Regions from separate parts of the Paenarthrobacter sp. PAE-2 genome, predicted to be linked through region 2. Evidence: predicted binding sites of a transcription regulator. Region 2 holds the regulator's gene; the other holds the start of a gene.
The links. The regulator LexA, encoded in region 2, represses DNA repair genes until DNA is damaged. The targets are predictions, from matches to a motif close to TCGAACANNTGTTCGA.

Region 1 (3,410 bases), on a different contig from region 2:
GGTGTCACCTGCGGCGTCTTGCGTGAACCAGTGGTCGGCGTGAATGTCCGGGTCCACCATCCAGATCCCTCCGTCATGCCGGATGGCCATCGGGGTGCCGTCGGGGCTGAACCGGACAGCGACCTCATGGAGTGCGCAGTTCGGGTGTTCGGGTGCCAGGGTCATGAGGGGCTTCTTTCTACTTGTCAGCCGGGTCAGGCGGCTTTGACGAGGGGGAGTTCGTCCCAGTGGGTGGTGTATCTGGGGGAGAGCATGTCGCGTTTCATGGTCCAGTCGGGTCCGCCGCGGATGCCTGCGTGCCCGAGGCCGATGGTTCCGCGTCCATAGCGTTTGGAGACGTCCTCGAGCAGGGTCCCAACGCCGCGTTCCTCGTGGGGATTCCGGAACAGTTCCAGCGGCTTCTGGTTCCCGGTGGGACGCAGGTCGGTGACCATGATTCCCGCCCGGACGTACTTCACGCCTTCATGGATTTGGGGGAGCAGTGCGTGGGCGGCCTTGGTGAGCAGCACGGGGTCGGCGGTTGGTGCGGGCAGGGTCAGGCAGACTGACGGGAAGGATTTCTCGTTGGGGTTGAAGTGGGACGTCGCGGCGAACGCGGTCAGGACCTTGGCCTGCAGATCGTGTTTTGCCAGGCGTGCAGAGGCCATCTGGGCGTAGACGCTCATGACCTGCCGCAACCCCGCCGCCGTGGTGATCGGCGTGGAGAAGGAACGGGAGAAGATCAGTTGGTCCCTGCCGACGCGTTCCTCTTCCATGGGGATGCAGGGTGTGCCTTGCAGTTCCAGGACGGTGCGCATCATGACGATGGAGAATTTGTCCCGGATCGCCACGGGGTTCGCCCGGGCCAGATCCAGAATCGAAAAGATGCCCATCGCGTTCAGGCGCTTGGTGAGCCGGGTGGCCACTCCCCAAATTTCGATCACGGAAAGCCGCCCCATCAGCGCTTCGCGTTGTTCCGCGGGTACTGATTCCCACCTGCATACGCCACGGAAGGCCGGATTGTGCTTGGCCCATTTGTTGCACAGCTTGGCCAGGGTCTTGGTGGGGGCTATGCCGACGCAGACGGGCACGCCGACGTGTCGCCGGCAGGCCGTACGAATGGTCCGGCCCAGCTCCAGCAGTTGCTCCGGTTCGCCTTTGACGCCCAGGAATGCTTCGTCGATTGAGTAGACCTCCAACCAGGCCGAGTAGCGGCCCAGCAATTCCATGACCCGGGCGGAGATGTCGCCGTAGAGTTCGTAGTTACTGGAGAGGGCCACCAGACCCCATTCCTTGGCGCGGGGCCGGAGTTTGAACCACGGCTCGCCGAGGCCGATTCCCAGCTTCTTGGCTTCGGGGGAGCGGGTGACCGCGCAGCCGTCATTGTTGGAGAGCACTATCACCGGTTTGCCTTCCAGGGACGGGTTGAAGGCGCGCTCGGCCGAAGCGTAGAAGCAGTTAACGTCCACGTGCGCGATTTCCTGCATCCGGCGCATCAGTGCTGGCTTAGACATGGTGCAGGCACCTCGTGGCCACGCCCCAGATGGTGAGTTCGGACAGCGCCGGAACCACGATGTCCGGAAAACGGGGATTGTCTGCCTGCAGAATCACGGCAGTGGGGGTGATCCGGAGCCGTTTGATGGTCAGTTCCCCGTCAAGCACCGCGATCACCACGGAGCCGTCCTTCGGTTCCAAGGCACGGTTGACGATCAGTTCGTCCCCGTCACTGATCCCGGCCTGCTCCATCGACTGCCCGGTAACCCGCACGATGAATGTGCTGGTCACATCTTTAATCAGGTGCTCGTTGAGGTCGATCCGGCCCTCAAAGTAGTCCTGTGCCGGCGAGGGATAACCGGCGGCCACCGCGACCGGCGCCACCAGGATCCTCACCAGAGACAGCCCCGCATCTATCACGCGGGGGCCAACTATCACGCCCACAACACACCTTTTATTCGAATTTATGTTCGAATTTAACTGTACTGCAGGCGGCCGACAAAATAGCTTCTTAATCGAACGCATCCGAGGCGACTCTTCGCTGTGGCCCGGCCGCCAGTGGTTACGAGGCCATCAGATCAGTGCGGAACGCCGTTCAATGAGGAGTGTGTCGCGCCATTGCCCGGCGAGTGGACCGTGCGGCATGCGGGCGATGCGATTGCGGCGTCCGACTACTGTGAAGCCGTGGGCCTTGTGGAGTTTGAGGCTGGGTTCGTTTTCGGGGAAGACGCTGGATTGAATAGTCCAGATCCCTGCGCTCTCGGTGGAGGCGATCAGTGCCTGGAGCAGGGCGGCGCCGATGCCCTGACCGTGGGCGTCCGTGCTGACGTAGATGGAGTGTTCGACCACTCCGGCGTATGCGGTCCGGGATGACACCGGCGTGACGGCTGCCCAGCCCAGAGCGGCCCGGCCTGGCAGGCCAGCGACGTGGCGGTGGCCGGGGAGCCGCGTGGTGTTGAACGCCTCCCAGTCGGGGGCGGTCGATTCGAACGTGGCGTGGCCGCCGTCGATCCCTTCCTGGTAGATCCTTCGCACCGCGGGCCAGTCCCCGGGCTGCATTGCCCTGATCGGCGCTGCGGGGCTCACAGCGCGGCGAGTGTCGCGGCGACCTCATCGAGGGCGCCGGGGACGAGGGAGAAGTAGGCCCACGTGCCGCGCTTCTCCCGGTGCAGCAGCCCGGCCTCTACCAGTACTTTGAGGTGGTGGGACACGGTTGGTTGGCTCAGTTCCAGCGGCCCGGGGAGGTCGCATACGCACGCTTCGCCTGTGGATGAGGCCTTGACGATGGAGAGCAGCCGGAGCCGGTTCGGGTCCGCCAGGGCTTTGAAGACCAGGGCCCGCTGCTTGGCGTCCTCGGCATCGAGGGCAGCGGCGTCGGGGGCGCAGCAGCCACGATCGGCGGTAGTAGCCGGTTCGATGGTCAGCGGAGAAGTCATCTCCCCATTATGCCCGAATATTGACAAGCATCAATATCAAGTTACGGTCAGGCCGTCTCTTTGGCCGGGTGCGGAACGACGACGTCGTCCGGGGCGCTCCCTGCCGCGGGGAACAGGGCCAGTAGTAGGCCCAGGCCCAGTGCGGCACCAGTGATCTGGGCGAGGATGAAGCCGGGAACGGAGACCGGGGCGATGCCTGCGAAGGTATCGGTGAAAATCCGGCCGATGGTCACGGCTGGGTTCGCGAACGAGGTCGAGGACGTGAACCAGTATGCGGCCCCGATGTATGCCCCGACCGCCGGGGCGGCCAGCAGTCCGCGGTTTGTGCGGGCCAGGGAGAAGATGAGAAGGATGAGCCCGGCGGTGGCGACGACTTCGGCAACCAGGTGCCCGGGCGTGGTGCGGTCCTTGGTTGAGATCGAGGTCCCGAGGTCGAACATCACGTTGGCCAGGATGCTGCCGCCGATCGCGCCAGCGACCTGCGCCGCTGCGTAGGTGCCG
Region 2 (3,410 bases):
GGCGCCGGTTTCGGCGACCTGCCTGGCCGCTGAGGCTGCATCCAGACCGTAGTCATCCGCCCGGACACCGCGGACGTATTCAGTATCGGTTCCGCTGGCAAGCAACGGATACATGGAATACGTGGGCGGGAAGCCCAACGCTTTACGGCCCGGGCCCCCGAAGGCCTGGAGTATTTGCTGCAAAACTTCGTTTGAGCCGTTGGCCGCCCAGATGTTACCGGGAGTAAGTCCATGGCCGAGGTACTCTGCCAGCGCTTCCCGGAGTTCGGTGAATTCACGGTCCGGGTAGCGATTCAGCCCGGTGGCCGCCGCCGCGACGGCTTCGGTGATGGCCGCCTGAACATCGGCAGGAACACCATGGGTGTTTTCGTTCACGTTGAGCAAAATCGGGACATCAAGCTGCGGAGCGCCATAGGGGCTCAGTCCACGCAGGTTGGTCCGGAGGGGAAGTCGGTCGAGTCGCTCAAGCTGGTCAGTCACTACAACAGTTTAAGGGTCCGGCCGAAGTGCCCTGTAACTGTGACACCGAGCCCGGTCCTTGGAAACCTTTCCGGTGGGCTAGCCGGCAGGGACGAACAGCTGCTGGCCGGGCTGGATCCGGCCTCCGCGGAGATCATTGAGCTCGATGATTTCCGCAATCACGTCGCGGGGGTCCCGTTGGGGCGCAGCAGCTCCCGCGATTCCCCAGAGGGACTGACCCGGCTGAACCGTCACACTCACTGCGACAGGAGGCTGAAGCTGCGCCTGGCTGTCCGATGCCTTTGCCGGCGAGTTGAGGAAGCCCGCCAGGCTGAGGAGCGCGGCAACCAGGAGCATTGCGGGAATGCCGAAGAAGACCATCCTGCCGCGCCGCGTCAGCTTAATGCGCGCGGGGGCGGGGATGGAGCGGAAATCGTGGAACGTAACAGCGGACATGAGCCTGAGCCCTCCTGAAGGATTGCCTGCGCCGGCGGTGAACCGCACAGACTTGCCAATTCTCTGTGTGCACCCGCCCCGGCGTTCGAACATCCTTCGAACATCGGCAACGGTTTATAGAACACATATTCGAACCTTGCTATGACATTTTTAGCACTTATCAACGAATGGTGTCGAGACTCGCTAGAACAAATGTTTGATAAACGCCCGTGCCTGACCTACGTTTGAGTGAAGAAACAGGCACAGATTCAGTGCATCAGGAGGGTCTGACATTTTTGGGCCCGGCATCTTCGGGCATCAATGGACCAGGCCCGGGCGGAACGGAAGGGCATTGGCGAACATGGCAGCAAAAGCCACAGGAGGCAGGGCATCCCTGCGCAGCCAACAGGCCCCCAAAGCCCCCAAGAGCCCCACCGTCCGGCAGAAGAAAATCCTCGAGACCATCCAGCGGTCGGTCAATGACAACGGGTATCCACCCAGCATGCGCGAGATCGGGGATACCGTAGGCCTCGCCAGCCTCTCCAGTGTTACCCATCAGCTATCCCAGCTTGAGAAGCTTGGTTACCTCCGCCGTGATCCCAGGCGTCCGCGTGCCATGGAGGTCCTCATGCCCCTGACGTTGGACAGCGGCGCCGGCATTCCCGGGGTGGAGGCTCCCGGCACACTGCTCAGCAGCGGCGGTTTGGATGTCACCTCGCTGGCGACTGCCAGTGACACCGCCATGGTGCCCTTGGTAGGACGGATCGCGGCCGGCGGCCCGATCCTCGCCGATCAATCCGTGGAGGACGTCGTCCCGCTCCCCCGGCAATTGGTTGGCCACGGCGAACTGTTCATGCTCAAAGTCGCGGGTGACTCGATGATCGATGCCGCGATCTGCGACGGCGACTGGGTGGTGGTCCGCCGTCAGAACGACGCCGTCAACGGCGACATCGTGGCCGCCCTGCTTGATGACGAAGCGACCGTTAAGACCTTCCGCCAGCGCGACGGGCACACCTGGCTGCTCCCCCAAAACACGCAGTACGAACCCATCCTCGGCGATCAGGCCACCATCATGGGCAAGGTCGTTTCGGTGCTGCGCTCCCTCTAAGGGTCCTGCTTCGCCAACCGCCCCAAAGCTCCCTGCACTACCTTGCGGTCCGTCGTCGTCCAGAATGGCGGGAGTGCGGCACGCAGGAAGCCGCCGTACCTTTCCGTGGAGAGCCGGGAGTCGAGAACGGCAACCACGCCTTTGTCCCCTGTCGACCGGATGAGGCGCCCGGCGCCCTGCGCCAACCGAATGGCCGCATGCGTTGCTGAGACCGCCATGAATCCGTTACCACCGGACTGTGCCACCGCCCGGGAGCGTGCGGTCATGAGCGGATCGTCCGGCCGCGGGAAGGGGATGCGGTCGATGACAACGAGGCGGCAGGAACCACCCGGAACATCCACCCCCTGCCACAGGGACATCGTGCCGAAGAGACAGGTGTCCGGTTCATCGGAGAATTGCTTCACAAGCGCCGCCATGGTGGATTCGCCCTGGCACAGGATGTCCACGTCCAAACGCGACCGCATGGCATCAGCCGCCTCTTCCGCCGCGCGCCGCGAGGAGAAAAGGCACAGCGCTCCCCCACCGGATGCCCGAATGAGGTCTTCGAGTTCGTCCAGGGCTTCCGGCGACGTGCCCCTGCCCGGCTTCGGCAAGTGCTGGGCGACATACAAAACACCCTGCTTGGGGTAGTCGAAGGGGGACCCGACGTCCAGCCCCGTCCAGCTGGGCGCGCCGTCCCCCACCAGTCCCAATCCGCCGGCGGCCGGTTCGAAGGCCGAACCGATGGCAAGCGTAGCGGAGGTCAACACGACTATGTGATCGGCAAACAGTCCTTCACGGAGACGCCCTGCGACGCTCAGCGGTGCGACGTTGATGAGCGCAGGTGCGGAGTCATCGGGCTGGGAGTAGCCCTGCTGCGGATCGAAAGCAGCGTTCCTGGAGAACCAGACCACCTCCCGGTTTTCCTTCGCCGTGAGCAGCCTCTCGCAGAGTTCCAGGATGAGCATCAGGCGCGACCGCGCAAGCTGCCGTCCGCCGTCGACGGCGTTGGAGGAGTCCGTTTTGGAATCGGACAGCGCGGCGCGCGTGGCGTCCCGCAGCTGGTCGAGGCAGTCGAGCAGCTCGTCGTTCAAGCCGTTCGGCTGCAAGCCGCTGGGAACCCCCACCAGCGCCAGATCCAGGCGATCCGCAGCGGCATTCAAGGCGTCGACGGTAATGGCTGTGTGCTTGCGGGCACTGGACGCAGCGGCGTGGACCATGGCCACCGATAGCTGCCCGGATACCGCTCCGGTAACCCGGTCCTGCAGTTCATGGGCCTCATCGACCACCACGACGTCATACTCGGGCAGCACGGCCAGGCCCTCGAAAGCACTGACGGCAAGCATCGCGTGGTTGGTGACCACGACGTCCGCTTCCGCGGCCTTGGCCCGTGCCAACTCGCTGAAGCACTCCTCGGCGAGGGGACACT

Region 1: OCL88_RS14880 (LexA family protein) is a predicted target of LexA. The motif match lies at 1,932-1,947, and genes of this name have one in related genera.

What each region holds. Positions count from the first base shown of each region.
Region 1 covers NZ_JAPDNV010000025.1:37,650-41,059, forward strand. Annotated here, with positions in the region: gene OCL88_RS14870 (hypothetical protein) at 1-165, opposite strand, end outside; gene OCL88_RS14875 (Y-family DNA polymerase) at 195-1,493, opposite strand; gene OCL88_RS14880 (LexA family protein) at 1,486-1,917, opposite strand; gene OCL88_RS14885 (GNAT family N-acetyltransferase) at 2,047-2,532, opposite strand; gene OCL88_RS14890 (ArsR/SmtB family transcription factor) at 2,556-2,909, opposite strand; gene OCL88_RS14895 (aquaporin) at 2,957-3,410, opposite strand, start outside.
Region 2 covers NZ_JAPDNV010000004.1:150,842-154,251, reverse strand. Annotated here, with positions in the region: gene OCL88_RS03855 (histidinol-phosphate transaminase) at 1-480, opposite strand, end outside; gene OCL88_RS03850 (LysM peptidoglycan-binding domain-containing protein) at 559-915, opposite strand; gene lexA (transcriptional repressor LexA) at 1,256-2,002, shown strand; gene OCL88_RS03840 (ATP-dependent DNA helicase) at 1,999-3,410, opposite strand, start outside.